DNA from 2 places in the Stenotrophomonas sp. CFBP8980 genome. Region 2 is predicted to be linked to the other one. Evidence: riboswitches for the same ligand, from Rfam matches in the RefSeq annotation. Region 2 holds a riboswitch; the other holds the start of a gene.
The links. A riboswitch is a leader RNA that binds a small molecule or an ion and turns the genes downstream of it on or off. The one in region 2 is predicted to bind thiamine pyrophosphate.
Positions count from the first base shown of each region.

Region 1: linked by a shared signal. The riboswitch ahead of SOM47_RS14945 (TonB-dependent siderophore receptor) and the one ahead of thiC (phosphomethylpyrimidine synthase ThiC) in region 2 are both predicted to bind thiamine pyrophosphate.

Region 1 is NZ_JAXCXF010000007.1:224,984-232,682, forward strand. It holds gene pnuC (nicotinamide riboside transporter PnuC) at 1-280, opposite strand, end outside; gene SOM47_RS14945 (TonB-dependent siderophore receptor) at 277-2,448, opposite strand; TPP riboswitch at 2,516-2,611, opposite strand; gene SOM47_RS14950 (phosphotransferase enzyme family protein) at 2,653-3,789, opposite strand; partial or broken gene SOM47_RS14955 (autotransporter outer membrane beta-barrel domain-containing protein) at 4,406-7,699, shown strand, end outside.
Region 2 is NZ_JAXCXF010000001.1:936,615-944,313, forward strand. It holds gene ggt (gamma-glutamyltransferase) at 1-568, shown strand, start outside; gene SOM47_RS04090 (BCCT family transporter) at 1,160-2,737, opposite strand; TPP riboswitch at 2,939-3,040, shown strand; gene thiC (phosphomethylpyrimidine synthase ThiC) at 3,121-4,908, shown strand; gene SOM47_RS04100 (ion channel) at 5,025-5,702, shown strand; gene SOM47_RS04105 (winged helix-turn-helix domain-containing protein) at 5,954-7,699, shown strand, end outside.

The sequences.
Region 1 (7,699 bases), on a different contig from region 2:
CGAGATCACGCACTACATGCTGCGCCGGCAGCGGCACGATGCTCACCCGGCCATCGGCCTGCGCGCTGTGCCGCCAGCTCATCCAGCCGTACACCAGGAAGCCACCGAACACGACCTGCAGCAGCGTGTCCGAGTACAGGCGCGCCTCGGCGAACACCAGCGCATACAGCGCCACCGAGGCCAGCCCGATCGGCCAGCCAATCAACCGCCGCCGGGTCATCAGCCACACACCGACGATGCTCAGCGCCGCAGCCGACCATTCCAACAGTTCGGCGTTCATAGCGCGATGGTGACCGACAGGCGCGCCTGCCGCGGCGCACCGGCGAACAGGTAGTAATCGCCGGCGCTGCTGCCGGTGTCACGCCAGTAGAATTTGTCGAACACGTTGTCCACCGCCAGCCGCCATGTCACCGGCTGCTGGCGCAGCGTGTGCTGGTAGCGCAGGCCCAGGTCGACCACGCTGTAGCTGGGCGCGCGCACGCTGCCATCCACCGTGGCGGTGTTGGATGAGGCATAGCGCCAGCCGCCGGTGACGCCCACGCCGGCGGCGAACGGCAGCGCGTAGTCCAGGTGCACGGTGGCCCGCGTCTTTGGCACGTTGACCAGCTGGTGACCTTCGTAAGCGGCGGTGGCGGTATCGCGTGCACGCGCCTGCAACACACTGGCACTGGCCGTGACCTGCAGCTGTTCGGTGAGGTGTCCGTTGGCGGTCAGCTCCAGCCCGGTGTGGGTCTGCTGGCCTTCCTGCACGAAGGTGAAGCCGGCATCGCTGTCATCGGCACGGGCGTACTGGAAAGGCTGGCTGGTGCGGAAGAGCGCCGCGCCAAGGGTCAGCGCATCGGTGGCGCCGTACTTGATCCCCACTTCCAGCTGGCGCGACAGCACCGGCGGCAGGAACTCACCCTCGTTGGACGTCCAGAACGGGGCCTCCTGCCCCAGCGAAATGCCGCGCACGTAGCTGACGTAGGCATTCACCTGGTCGGTCGCGTTCCAGATCAGCGCGGTCTGCGGCAGGAAGCGTGAGATCCGGCTGTGGCGTTCCGGGTTGCCGCGCTTGTCGTAGGCACGTTCGTGCAGCCGCACCATGCGCCCACCGGCCAGCCACTGCCAATCATCGCCGAAGCGCATGCGGTCCAGCACGAACAGGCCATCCTGGCGGCTGTCCAGCCGACGCACGGAGGCACCGGGCTGCAACGGGGAAGGCGCGAACACCGGTACCTGCGGGTCATGGATGTTGGCCGTGCCGACGTACTCGTTGACGTTCTGCCGCTTGTCCACCGTGCGCCGGAAGGTGTCGGCGCCAATGCTCAACTGATGGGTGACGCGGCCGATGTCGACGCTGCCGCGCAGCTCGGCGCGCAGTTCCTGGTTGACCCGGGTGTCGTCCGGGCTGCGGTAATCGTAGATGTCGTAGTCGCCGTTGGGCGCGAAGTAGTTGCCCGGCACGCTGCCGTCGGCGCACTGCGCGGCGTAGTAGCAGCCGTAGGCGAAGGCCACGTTGTCATCGATCACCGAACGGCTGTGGCTGGCCGACACCCGCGATTGCCAGCGCGGCCCCAGCTCAAAGGTATGCAGGGCGGTCAGGTTGGTACTGGCGATGCCGACCGGCTGCTGCCACGGCTGGTAACCGAGCATCTTGGAGCGGTCCACGCCGCGCGGCAGCTCGGTTGCGCCCAGCAGCTGGAAGCCCGATGCCGAGCGCTGTGCGCTGGTCTGGTAGTTGGCATCCACTTCCAGCTTGCCGCGTTCGCCGATCAACCAGTCCGCGGCCAGCGAATAGAAGTTGCGCCGCCCGTCGGCGTGGTCGATGTAGGACGCGCTGTCTTCCCATGCGGCATTGACGCGCACGCCGAAGCGCGGCGTCAGCCAGTGGCCCACGTCCACGGCGGTGTAACGGGTGCCTTCCGAATCGGTGCCCAGGGTGACGGTGCGCACTTCGGCGGTGCGCTTGCCGACGTAGTTGATGATGCCGCCCGGCGCCATCACGCCGGCAGCCAGCCCGGCTTCGCCCTTCAGGATTTCCACCTGCTGGATGTTCTCCAGCGCGAGGCGCTGCTCGCCGGTGGTGGCCAGGCCATTGAAGCGGTAGCCGGTGGCGGTATCCAGCGCGAAGCCGCGGATTGCGATGTTCTGGTAGTAGCCAACCGGTGCGTAGCTGTCGCCCAGCGAGGCATCGTTGGCAGCCATTTCGCTCAGCGTGCGCACCTGGCGGCTGTCCAGCAGGGTGCGGTCCAGCACGTTCACCGAGGCCGGGGTGTCCTTCCAGCTGGCCGCACCGAAGCTGCTCGACGGCATGGTGGCGGCCGGCGCCTGCTGGGCCTGCACGCGCACGGCAGCCAGTTCGGTCGGTGAGCGGTCGGGGACATCGGCAGTGGCATCGGCCGCGTGCAGCGGCAGCGCGGCGCAGAGGGCAATGGTCAACAGCGTGGGGCGCAGGCAGCGGTTCATTCGATTCGTCATCAACAGGAAGAAAGACGAAGCGACGGCGCGCGCGCAGTGACCCGATGGGTCCATGTGCTTGCAGCTCAAAGCTCCCTACGCCGGTGCAAACCGGATCAGGTTCCAAGGGACTCTCTCAGCCTGGTCAAACCAGGCACCCCCGCTTCAGGCGCTCATTTCACACCAAAACGGCCGAAGAAGCGAATCAGCCGCTCAGGCAGCGCTGCGGAGGGTGGCCAGCAGGCCTTGCCCGGCGGGCGTGCGGAACCAGTCGGCGTGGCCGAGCAGGAAGGTGCGGTAGGCCACGTCGGCGTTGGCGCGGGAGCCGGTGATGGCGTGGAAATACTCAACTTCAGACAGCGCGAAATCCAGGTGCACCACGGGCAGCAGGTCGGCCAGCAGCCGGACCTGGTCGGCCGAAAGCGCACGCGCATCGCGGTAGCCGACCAGCAGCGCCAGTGCGATGTCACCGCGCACCGCCTGCGCGCCACGGTCCAGTTGCAGCCACGCGATGGCATTGCGCTCGATCGCCGTGGCCAGGTCGTACAGCGCGCTGGTGGGCGAGGCCAGCCCGAAATCGAGCACGCTGCTGACCGTGGTAGCGCCGCTGCCGATCTGCCAAAGCAGGTTGGACACATGCCAGTCGTTGTGCCCCCACAGGCGAGGCTCGGCGGCCAACCGCGTGGCGAGTCCCATGTGCCAGGGCAGGATCGCGCGCTGCAGCTCGGCCTGCCACGGCGTGTCGGCCAGGTAAGCGGCCAGCCCGGGACGGTCGGGCAACTGCGCGGTGAGCGCCGCGAGCGGGTCCTCGGCGCGGATCAGATCATCGCGGGCCACCAACAGGTGCGTGGCCCGCTGCGGTGCGTGGAAGCCTTCTGCGGCGGTGTGCAGCAGGGCCAGCATGCGCCCGGCCTGCCAGGCCTGTTCGACGCTGGCCGGTGGCGTCCATGAGGGCACGTCGCGGTACAGGTCCTGGCCGATGCCTTCGGCGTGCACTTCGAAGGTCCAGACGCCGTGCTCGAGTGCGGTCGCGCCATTCTGATCGGCAATGACCTGCACCACCGGCAGGCCTTGGGCCGCCAGATGGGCGATGAAGCGATGTTCTTCGGACAGCACCGCGGCGCTGCGCACGCTGCAGTGGTGGCGCTTGATGAAAAACCGCCCCTGCGGCGCCTGCACGAGCGCCGCCGCGGAAAACGGCCGCGGGCTGTGCCACAGCAACCGGCAGTCGCCCTGCAGCTCCACGAAACGCCGCTGCAGCCACGCGATCTCGCCGGCGCTGATCGCAGGCCAGTCGGGTGGGACCTCGTCGTTGTCGAGACCTTGGACGTGGTGGGCGGGGCTGTTCATCGGATATCGGTCGGGCGAGGGGGCATGCGCACGGCAAGCTGCCCGCGCGGCGCTCACATGGTAAGCCGTCGGGCCACCCGTGGGACGGTGCGCAGAATCATGTTTCTGTGTCCAATAGGCGGCCTACCCCCTGCGCAACCGGGCGATACCAGATGCGCTTGATCCTGGAGGCCAGGTAGTTGGACGCCCGTTCTGGGCTTTCAGCAGCCCTCCCATGCATGAGTGCTCCCGTCCCGATCCGGCGAGGTACATCCCACGGCGTTACGCCTTCGCGGCGCAGGGATACAGCAGATTTACTTTCGAATTGCTTCCATGGCATCGGCTGCGCCGTTGCGTTGAGATGACATACCCGCCGTTTCCCGACGGTACGGTGTCAACGCTGGTCAGTCTCTCGTTCAGCGATGCCCCGTTGCTGCCTTGAACCCCTTGGGGCAGTGGTGGTAAGGGCCGGCCCCCCGCCGGCCCTTTTTCTTTCGAGGCGGCAGGGCTGGCTCGCGGTGGTGGATGGGCAGCAGCGGGAGGACATGACTCTGCGCCTAATGGATGACGATTCGTCAGCGTTGTCACGGACCATTTAGAAGTTCTTCGATACCGCACGAAAGCAGCAGAAAATATCGTGAAGCCTGAATTCTCCAAATCGGCTGACGACATGAAAACCTCGATTTCCAATCGACACGCTTTAGCGCTTGCGGTCAGCAGCGCACTCCTGATGACCTCTTGGAACACTGGCGCCACACCGGTGGTGGCCGATGGCGTACACCGCGAGGTGTCGGACATTGACGCTGACAGCGACGTGCGGGATTGGAGTCACGGCCTGTCGGCGGTAAATGGCGGAACGATCACTGCGACCGATGTCCGCGCGGCAGGCAACGGGGCAAACAGCTCCCACGGCGTCCACGCCGAGGGAAGCGGAAGCCGTATCGACTTCACCGGCGGCGAATCAAGCACCGCGGGATTCCAGAGCAATGCAGTGAACGCGCGCCTTGGCGGAATGGTGGTTGTCTCCGGTGCAGCTCTCTCCACGTCGGGCACCCAGTCGGCGGGAATGAAGTCGATAACTGAGGGATCTGCAGTTGCCTTCTCTGACGTGGATATCGCGACAAGCGGACGCGGTAGTCATGCCATGCTCGTCATGGAGCAGGCCACCATGACCGGCGCCAATGCTCGTATCTCCACGACCGAAGAAGTAAGTGACGGCGTGCACGTGCTGGGGGGATCAAGCTTTACGGGCACAGGCTTGCAGATTGAAACGACCGGCGCCCAGTCGCGTGGCGTGGCCACGGGCGATGCCGGCTCGCGGCTGACGATCTCTGACAGCTCGATTGCCACCTCAGGGATGGTGGCCCACGGCGCCCGTGCGCGCGACGGTGCGCTCCTGGAGATGACGGGCATGCAGGTTAAAACTACCGGCGCACGCAGCAAGGGCGTGGACCTACAGGGCGGCACTGGTGTGATCATCGGCTCGTCGTTCGAGTCTGCGGGCCATGGTCTGGATGTGTGGCAGGGAGGTTCAGGTGTCATCACGGACAGCGACTTCACGACCACCCAGGCCGATGCGTTTGGACTGCGGGTGATGCAGAGTGGCTCGCTGGACGTGCAGGGAAGCTCGATCACAACGCTCGGTGCCAATGCGCATGGCGTGGTGGCGTCTGCAAACGGGGCGGCAGAGCTTGCCGACACCCGCATCGAAACCCTGTCCAACCTGGCCGATGGGCTCAATATCCAGGATGGGGGGACGGTGATTGCTACGAATGTCGATATTCTCACTCAAGGTGGAGTGGCCTATGGCATCAAAACCGTAGGCACTGGCAGCAGCGCCGTTTTCACCGGTGGCTCCATCCGGACCGAAGGCGAGTCTTCGGACGGAGCGGAGGCTGCGCAGGGGGCTACGGTACAGATCGACGGCACGGAGATCGCTGGGACGGGCGCCTATGTGATCGGTGCGGGCGCAAACACGGGCGGGCAGGTGGAGGTGCGCAATGCATTAATCATGTTGGGCGGCGGCACCACCCAGCATGGGCTTGATGCACGCGACGCGGGAAGCCGTGTCGCTGCATCCAACACGACGGTCGATATGTCCGGCTACAACGGATCGGGGCTTTTTGCGAGCACGGGCGGCGAAATGAACGCGACCGGCATGACCGTGACCACCTCTGGTGAGATGGGTGATGCAGTGCGCGTTGGGGACGGCACGATGACCATCGCCAACTCCACCCTCTCCACCACCGGGGACTATTCCAACGGCGTGCGCACCGTGTCGGGCGGCCAGACAACCGTGGTGGGCTCTGGAATCAGCACCCAAGGTAAGGATGCTTATGGGGTGAAAGCCGAGGGCGCGAATTCGCTGGTTTCCTTGTCAGGCGGTGAAATCACCACGACGGGAAGTGCGGCCAGGGCGATCTCGGCGGAAAGTGGTGCAAAGGTGACGGTGGACGGCACGATCCTCGGCACCGCCGCGCTTGAGGGGCGGGACGCGCACGGTGTGTATGTGGCCACCGGCGGTTCGGCCGAACTTGCCAATGCATCGATCACGACCACCGGAGAGCGGTCTCGTGGCCTGCTCAGTGACGGCGTGGATTCGACGATCACGGCGACCAACACTGCAGTGCATACCAGTGGGCTGCAGTCCTTCGGCGCGATGGCCATTGCAGGCTCTGGCATTGACCTGGACCGCGTGGACATCACCACCACCGGTGACAGCGCGGATGGCCTGTTCGCCAACCAGGGCAGTACGCTGACCGCCAACAACATCAGGGTGGCGACGTCGGGTGCCGGTTCCATGGGCATCAATGCCAACTCGGGTGCAACGATCGACGTCACTGGCGGTGATATCAGGGCGCTGGGCGCGGATGCGCGCGGTATCCTTTCCACGGCGGGGGCCACGGATATCAACTCGGTGCGGGTGACCGACACTCAGATCCTGACCGGCTCGGCCGCCGCCATCGAGGTGCGCGATGCAGGTCTTTCCCGTGTCGAAGTGACGAACTCTCGTATCGAAGGCGGCGGCGGCCTGTTGATGACCGACGGTGCGGGGTCAGTGGGCCAAAGCGTGCTGCAGGCTCAGCGCTCGGAGCTCGTGGGCGACATCGTGTTCAGTGATGGCTACGACGCGGTTGTCGATCTGTCTGAGGCAACCACGCTCAAGGGTGCCGCTCAGAACGTTGCCCTGATGGACCTGAAAGACAGCGCGTGGGACATGACCGGTGACTCGCTGGTCGGAACGCTGTCAGCCAGCAACAGCACCATCGCGTTCAATCATGACGACGGGGCATTCAAGACCCTGACCGTGACCGGCGATTACGTGGCCGACAACGCGGTTCTGCAGATGAACACCGTGCTCGGTGACGAAACCTCGCTGACCGACAAACTGCACGTGCTCGGCAGCACCTCCGGCCAGAGCAGCATCCTGGTCAACAACGTGGGCGGGCAGGGCGCGGAGACCTTCGATGGCATCCAGCTGGTGCAGGTGGATGGCGATTCGGCGGGTGTGTTCAACCTGCTGGGCCGCGCGGTGGGCGGCTCGTACGAGTACTTCCTGCATCAGGGCGGGCTGACTGATCCAACCGATGGTGACTGGTACCTGCGCTCGGAGCTGCCGGTTGAGCCACCGGTCGACCCTGTCGATCCGCCGGTCGATCCGGTGGATCCCGTTGACCCGGTCGATCCGCCAGTCGATCCCGTCGATACGGTTGACCCGATTGATCCGCCGACCGACCCGATCGTCATCGACCCACCGGTGGACCCGGAGATCGTTGATCCCCCGGTCGTGCCGCCGCCGACCAAGATCTACCGCCCGGAAACCGGCGCCTACCTGGCCAACCAGGCCGCAGCAGTGGGTATGTTCGACATGACCCTGCATGAGCGTCTGGGCGAGCCCAACCTTGCGCAGCGGCTGAAGTCGGACTACACG
Region 2 (7,699 bases):
CGTCGCCGATGCCGACGGCATGATGGTGTCGCTGATCCAGTCCAACTACCGCGGCATGGGCAGCGGCATGGCGCCCCCGGGGCTCGGCTTCATCCTGCAGGATCGCGGTGAGATGTTCGTCCTGCAGAAGAGCCACCCGAACGGTTATGCACCGGGCAAGCGTCCGTTCCAGACCATCATCCCCGGCTTCATCACCAAGGACGGCAAGCCCTATGCGAGCTTCGGCGTGATGGGCGGGGCGATGCAGCCGCAGGGCCATGCGCAGATCGTGATGAACCTGGTGGACTTCGGCATGAACCTGCAGGAAGCCGGTGATGCGCCGCGCATCCAGCACGAGGGTTCGACCGAGCCGACCGGCCAGGCCACGGCGATGAGCGACGGCGGCGAGGTCAACCTGGAAACCGGCTTTGCGTATGACACGATCCGCGCGCTGATGCGCAAGGGCCACCGCGTGGTGTTCGCCGACGGTCCATATGGCGGCTACCAGGCGATCCTGCGCGATCCGGAGACGGGTGTGTACTACGGCGCGTCGGAGAGCCGCAAGGATGGGCAGGCGGCGGGGTATTGAGGGCAGGCGTCGAACGGGTGAGACCCCCCTCGCGGGTGGTGGCTGGAAGCAGGTTACGTGTTTGGCGACGGGCGGGTGGGGTTGGCAGGACACGCCGCAAGTACGTCCCTGTAGGCTGCATCGCCGCATCCATGCGGCTCAGCGTCCTGCCAACCCCACCCGCCCGGCCCCCTGACAGGTTCCGATGGCCGCCACCCGCGTAATTAAAAAATGAAAAGCGGTAGCGCCGAGCCATGCTCGGCGGAAATCATCAGATCCCATTCCCCCTGCCATCCGCCGACCATGGGTCGGCGCTACCGAAGGTTCCATGGCCACCATGGACCTGTCGAAGGTGGGGCGGGGTGGGTTGGCGGGAACGCTCATCCGCATGGGTCCGGCGCATGCGCCGGACGCGCTGGGCAGGAGCCCAGCGCAGGTCTTGCCGCCTGTGCAGGACTGCACCGGCGAGCAAGCGGATGGCGAGCCTCCATGGACGGATTCACGGCGATTCCCGCCAACCCACCCCGCCCCGCCCACACACAGCCCTGCAGACTTTGACGTTGACGTCGCTTCGAAGCGGGCGCCGGGCTGCAAGCCCGGCAACCCACCCCATCAGTCGCGCTCAGCCGCGTGCTCGGCTTCCAGCCGCGTCTCTTCCTGCGCCGCCATTTCGCGTTCAATCCACGCCTCGATCATCTGCCGCGCACGCTGCGCCTTGCGCCGCTCGCGTGTCCATTCCTGGTCCAACACGCGGTACAACGACACCATCACCAGGATCATCAGCACGGCGAAGGGCAGCGCGGCGATGGTGATCATGCCCTGCAGGGCGGACAGTCCGCCAGCCAGCAACAAGGCCGCCGCGATCAGCGCAACACCCACGCCCCACGCCAGCTTGCGCTTCGGCGGCGGATCACCGGCCTCATCGGTGGACATGCTGGCCAGTACCAGTACTGCAGAATCGGCCGAAGTCACGAAGAAGATCATCAGCAGCACCAGCGCCACGCTGGCCAGCAACAGCGGGAAGGGCAGGCTGTCGAACATGGTGAACAGCACCGTTTCGTAGCCATTGCCCAGCGCGGCCACCAGATCGACATGGCCGAACAACTGCGACCACAGCGCGGTGCCGCCGAACACCGAGAACCAGATGAAGCCCAGCACGGTCGGTGCGATCACCACACCGATCACGAACTCCCGGACGCTGCGGCCACGCGAGATGCGCGCGATGAACGACCCCACGAACGGTGCCCAGGCAATCCACCACGCCCAGTAGAAGATGGTCCAGTCGGCCACCCAGGTGCTGCCGGAGAACGGCGACATGCGCAGGCTCATCGTCACCAGCTGGTTGAGGTAGGACCCCAGCGTGGTGGTGAACGTGTCGAAGATGAAGCCGGTCGGGCCCAACACCAGCACCATCGCCAGCAGCAGCGCAGCCAGGCCGAGGTTGAAGTTGGACAGCCATTTGACCCCGCGCTCCACCCCGCTCAGGGTCGACGCCATGTACAACACGAACGCCACCGCGATGATCACCATCTGGGTCGGCACGCTGGAGGGAATGCCGAACACCCGTTCCAGGCCTGCCGCGATCTGGATGGTGCCGAAGCCCAGCGTGGTGGCCACGCCGACCGCGGTCGCCACCACGGCGGCGATGTTGACCACGTGGCCGATCCAGCCGCGATGGTGCTGGCCGATGATCGGCTGCAGCATGTCGCTGACCAGGCCGCGGCCGTTGCGGTTGAACTGGAACCAGGCCATTGCCAGGCCGATCAATGCGTACACCGCCCACGGATGCAGGCCCCAATGGAAGAAGGCGTAGCGCATCGAGGCACGCGCCGCATCCATGCCCATGGGTTCCAGCCCTTCCGGTGGTTTGACGAAATGGGAGACCGGCTCGGCCGCGCCCCAGAACACCAGGCCGATGCCCATGCCTGCAGCGAACAGCATCGACATCCAGCTGGCGCGGGAGAAGTCCGGCTCGGCATCTTCGCCGCCGATGCGCAGGTTGGCGAACCGTCCGAACGCCAGGTACAGCAGGAAGGTCAGCGCAAGGAACACGACCAGCAGGTAGAGCCAGCCCGCGCCGCGGACCACCTCGGCCAGCACGGCCTGTACGACGGCGTTGAAGGAGTCCGGTGCGAGCCCGGCGAGCAGCACCAGGACAGCGACCAGTGCGATGGAAATTCGAAACACCATGACGGGGCTTCTCCGATCAGTGAATGAGGGAGCGAGCAGAAGCTTGCAGTGCGATGCCGGGCAATACCAGCAATGCGGAGGACGGCGGACGGCCGCATGCCTGCAGGAGCAGGCGCGACAGTGCGCTGCGCGATGTTACCCAGCGTGGCGTCATGGACTCGTCAGTGTGTCGTCCGCGACAGCGGCGGTATGTTCTAATGCGCGCTGAAGCGGGGGTACCGCGGCCAACTGGCCGTGGTTGAGATAGTCCCTTGGAACCTGATCCGGCTCATACCGGCGTAGGGAAGCTTTGCAACGCCGTCCGTGCGTGGGCTCTCCCGGGGCCGGCGCGCGTGCGTCGGCGCACCGCCGCTTCGTCCCCGAACCTGATTGGACGAAGCCCGATGAACGCACCGTACGACGACCTGCAGCAGCAGGCGCAGCAGCTTTCCGAAACCGTCACCCGGCCGATCCCGGGTTCGCGCAAGGTGCATGTGGCCGGTTCCCGGCCGGACCTGCAGGTGCCGATGCGCGAGATCGCGCTCAGCCCGACCCCGGACACGTTCGGCGGCGGCGGGAACGCGCCGCTGGCGGTCTACGACAGCTCCGGTCCCTACACCGATCCCGCGGCGCGGATCGACCTGGCGGCGGGCCTGACTGCACTGCGCCGCGGCTGGATCGAAGAGCGTGCCGACACCGCACTGCCGGGCGGGTTGGGCTCGGTGTTTGGTCGTTCGCGCGAACTCGATGCGAGGCTGGCCGCGGTGCGCTTTCCGGCGCGCCATCAGCCGCGTCGAGCGCGTGCCGGCGCCAACGTGACCCAGATGCACTACGCCCGCCAGGGCATCATCACCCCGGAGATGGAGTTCGTCGCCATCCGCGAGAACCAGCGCCTGCATGCGGTGCTCGATGCCGGACTGCTCCAGCAGCATCCGGGGCAGTCCTTCGGTGCTGCCATCCCGCGCGTGATCACGCCGGAATTCGTGCGCAGCGAGATCGCCCGTGGCCGGGCGGTGCTGCCCAACAACATCAACCACCCGGAAAGCGAACCGATGATCATCGGCCGCAACTTCCTGACCAAGATCAACGCCAACATCGGCAACAGTGCGGTGTCCTCGGGCATCGCCGAGGAAGTGGAGAAACTGGTCTGGGCGATCCGCTGGGGCGGCGATACGGTGATGGACCTGTCCACCGGCAAGCACATCCACGAAACCCGCGAGTGGATCATCCGCAACTCACCGGTGCCGATCGGTACCGTGCCGATCTACCAGGCGCTGGAAAAGGTCGGCGGTCGGGCCGAAGACCTCAGCTGGGAGGTATACCGCGATACCTTGGTCGAACAGGCCGAACAGGGCGTGGATTACTTCACCGTGCACGCGGGGGTGCGGGCCGCGCATGTGCCGCTGACAGCGAACCGGATGACCGGCATCGTCTCGCGCGGCGGCAGCATCCTGGCCAAATGGTGCATGGCGCATCGCAGGGAGAACTTCCTGCATACGCATTTCGACGACATCTGCGAAATCATGAAGGCCTACGACGTGACGTTCTCGCTGGGCGACGGGCTGCGCCCGGGCTGCATCGCCGATGCCAACGACGCGGCGCAGTTCGCCGAACTGGAAACCCTCGGCGAACTGACCAAGGTGGCCTGGCAGCACGACGTGCAGGTGATGGTGGAGGGCCCGGGCCACGTGCCGATGCACCTGATCAAGGAGAACATGGACAAGCAGCTGCGCGAATGCGGCGAGGCGCCGTTCTATACCCTGGGGCCGCTGACCACCGACATCGCGCCGGGCTACGATCACATCACCAGTGCGATCGGCGCGGCGATGATCGGCTGGTACGGCACGGCGATGCTCTGCTACGTCACCCCCAAGGAACACCTGGGCCTGCCGGACCGGCAGGACGTCCGCGACGGCATCATGGCCTATCGAATCGCCGCCCATGCCTCGGACCTGGCCAAGGGGCATCCCGGTGCGCAGGTGCGTGACAACGCGCTCAGCAAGGCCCGCTTCGAATTCCGTTGGGAAGACCAGTTCCACCTCGGCCTGGATCCTGAAAAGGCCAGGGAGCTGCACGATCAGACCCTGCCGAAGGACGCACACAAGAGCGCCCATTTCTGCTCGATGTGCGGACCCCAGTTCTGTTCGATGAAGATCAGCCAGGAGGTCCGCGGGCAGTCTGCGGGCGGGTAGGGGACGGACAACCGCAGCTGCTGGTGGGTGACGACCGCAGGTCCTGGTGGGTGACGACCGTTGGTCGTCACGCTCTCCCCCGTTATCCTCCGCCCATCGTTTCCCAAGGCCGCGCCATGCCCATCCCGCCCACCCTCCGCTGGCTGGCCATCGCCCGCCGCCATCCCTCCGCCTGGTTGCTGGCGGTGCAGTTGCTGGGCGTGCTGGTGTATCCGGCAATGGATGACACCGCGGCGGGGCGGGCGGCAGTGGGCACGTTCGGCATCGCGGTGCTCGGGCTCGCCCTGTGGGTGGTGCAGCGCAGCCCGCTGGGCACCTGGCTTGCGTTGTTGCTGGCCATTCCCTCGGTGGTGTTCTCCATCGCGGCGGTGCTGTTGGGCAAGACCGGGTTGGGCATCACGGCGCAGCTGCTGGAAAGCCTGCTGTACTTCTACACCGCCGGTGCGTTGATCGCCTACATGCTGCAGGACCATAAAGTCACCCGCGACGAACTGTTTGCTGCAGGCGCCACCTTCACCCTGCTCGCGTGGGCGTTCGCGTTTGCGTTTTCGGTCTGCCAGCAGTGGTATCCGGGCAGTTTCCTGGCCACCAACCAGACCCCGTTCCGAACGTGGATGGAGCTGCTTTATCTCAGCTTCAGCTTACTGTCTGGAGTAGGTCTCAGTGACGTCGTTCCGGTACACCCCCAGGCACGCGCATTGGTAATGCTGGCGCAGTTCTGCGGGGTCATGTACGTGGCCCTGGTGGTATCGCGACTGGTCGGTCTGACCATGCTCGAGCACCGACAAAAATGAATGGCAGATAAAAAAATCGCGCCCCGGAAGGCGCGAATAGTGAAACTGATTATCTGAATACGTGGGCGAGAGAGTGCCTGATGTCCGCCGCAGCATGTGCGGTTAACTCTCATAGGCTAGTATTCGCGCGCTTCGATTCATTTGCGTTATGGGTTCATGCTGTTTGCAGAGTCTGGCTGTTCGCGATTGCACCTCCCGGTCATTCACGCGCACCTGGCTGGCATCCCGCCTGCCGCCCGCGTTCGAGATAGATGACCATCAGCAACAGCCCTTTCCATGACGTAGATATCCTGCGTATCGGCGAATGCACCGTGACCTTGTCGTCACGTGAAGTGCAGGTGCCCGGTGCGCGGCGACTTCGCAGGCTCACCCCGAAGGCGGTGGGCGTGCTGCGCGTGCTCGTCCGCAGCAACGGGCGCGTGGTCACCCGGGATGAGCTGTTCGCCGAGGTGTGGCCGGACACGCTGCCTACCAATGATGTGCTGACCCAGGCCGTGACCCAGCTGCGCAAGGCCTTCACCGCTGACAGCGAGGACGGTCCCGCCTACATCGAGACGATCGCCAAGACCGGCTATCGCCTGCGGGTGGCGGTGAGTGCGGTGGATCCGGTTGAACGGTCCGCCCTGCCGGCGGGCGAAGCGCCAACGCCGGCACCGCCGGTGCAGTCGCCCGCTGGCAGGGATATGGACGTAGACGCATGCACGGACGTGGATGTGGCCGTGGACATGGAAATGGACATGGACGCCACCCGCACGCGTCCCGAACCCCCGCTGCTGGCGCCGATGCGGCCCCGCAGTGCCTGGCGACGCGTACGGCGCTGGGTGCTGCTGGGCGTAGGTCTGTCCATGCTGTTGGCGCTGGGCGTCATGACCTGGCTGCTGCTGCATCGGGATACGTCACCCTCGGCAGTCGATGCGGCGGTGGAAAACGGTACGCGGGTGATCGGCAGTCCGCAGCGTCCGTATCGACTCATCACCGCCGGTGCGGGCTTTGAAACCTATCCCACGTTGTCGCCGGATGGCTCCCAGGTGGCGTACGAAGCCAGTGAAGAAGATGGCGGCGGCCAGATCAAGGTGCAGACCTCCGGCAATGCGCCGGCGCGCAATCTGGTGGACCGTCCGGACGGGGCGGTGGACCGCTTCCCGAACTGGTCCCCGGACGGCCGAGAGATCGCCTTCGCACGCTTCTCCGGCGAAGGTCGCTGCGAAGTGCTGATCGCCAGCGCGACCGGCGGGAACGTGCGCCAGGCCACGCGCTGCGACGGTACCGAACTGCTCAGTTTCGACTGGACGCCGGACGGCAGCGGGCTGGTGTTCGGCAGCATGGTTGGCGCCTACGCCCACCGCGGGATCCGGGTACTGGACCTTGCCAGCGGGCGGTGGCGCGCGTTGACCTATGCCGCGCACAAGGACGACTTCGATTACGCCCCGCGTATTTCCCCGGACGGACGCTGGCTGGTGTTCGTGCGCAACCCGCAGGTCGGTGACCTGTGGCGGATGCCGGCCGAAGGCGGGCCGCTGGAGCAGCTGACCGACGACGCCGCCGAGTTCCGTGGCTGGGCCTGGCTGGGTGACAGCCGGCAGATCGTGTTCGGTCGGCGGGTGGACAGCGAAGCGCGCCTGTACCAGCTGGACACCGAGGCACGCACGCTGCGTGATCTCGGCCTGGACGATGCACAGTGGCCGGCGGTGGCGCGCGCGACGAACTTCCTGGCCTTCGTCCACCGCAAGGCACAGTTCGGGTTGTACAAGGTGCCGGTGAAGGACCCTGCGCGGGCACAGCGACTGTTCGCCTCCAGCGGCCGCGACAGCCAGCCGATGCTGGCACCTGACGACCGCCAGATGGTGTTCGCTTCAGACCGTTCCGGCAGCTACGCCCTGTGGTGGGCCGACCTGCAGCAGCCGCAATCCCTGCGCCCCATCGAGGGACTGCGGCCGGACACCCGGCAGCCGCCGGCATGGTCGGCCGACAGCCGCCACCTGCTGGTACTGGGCCGT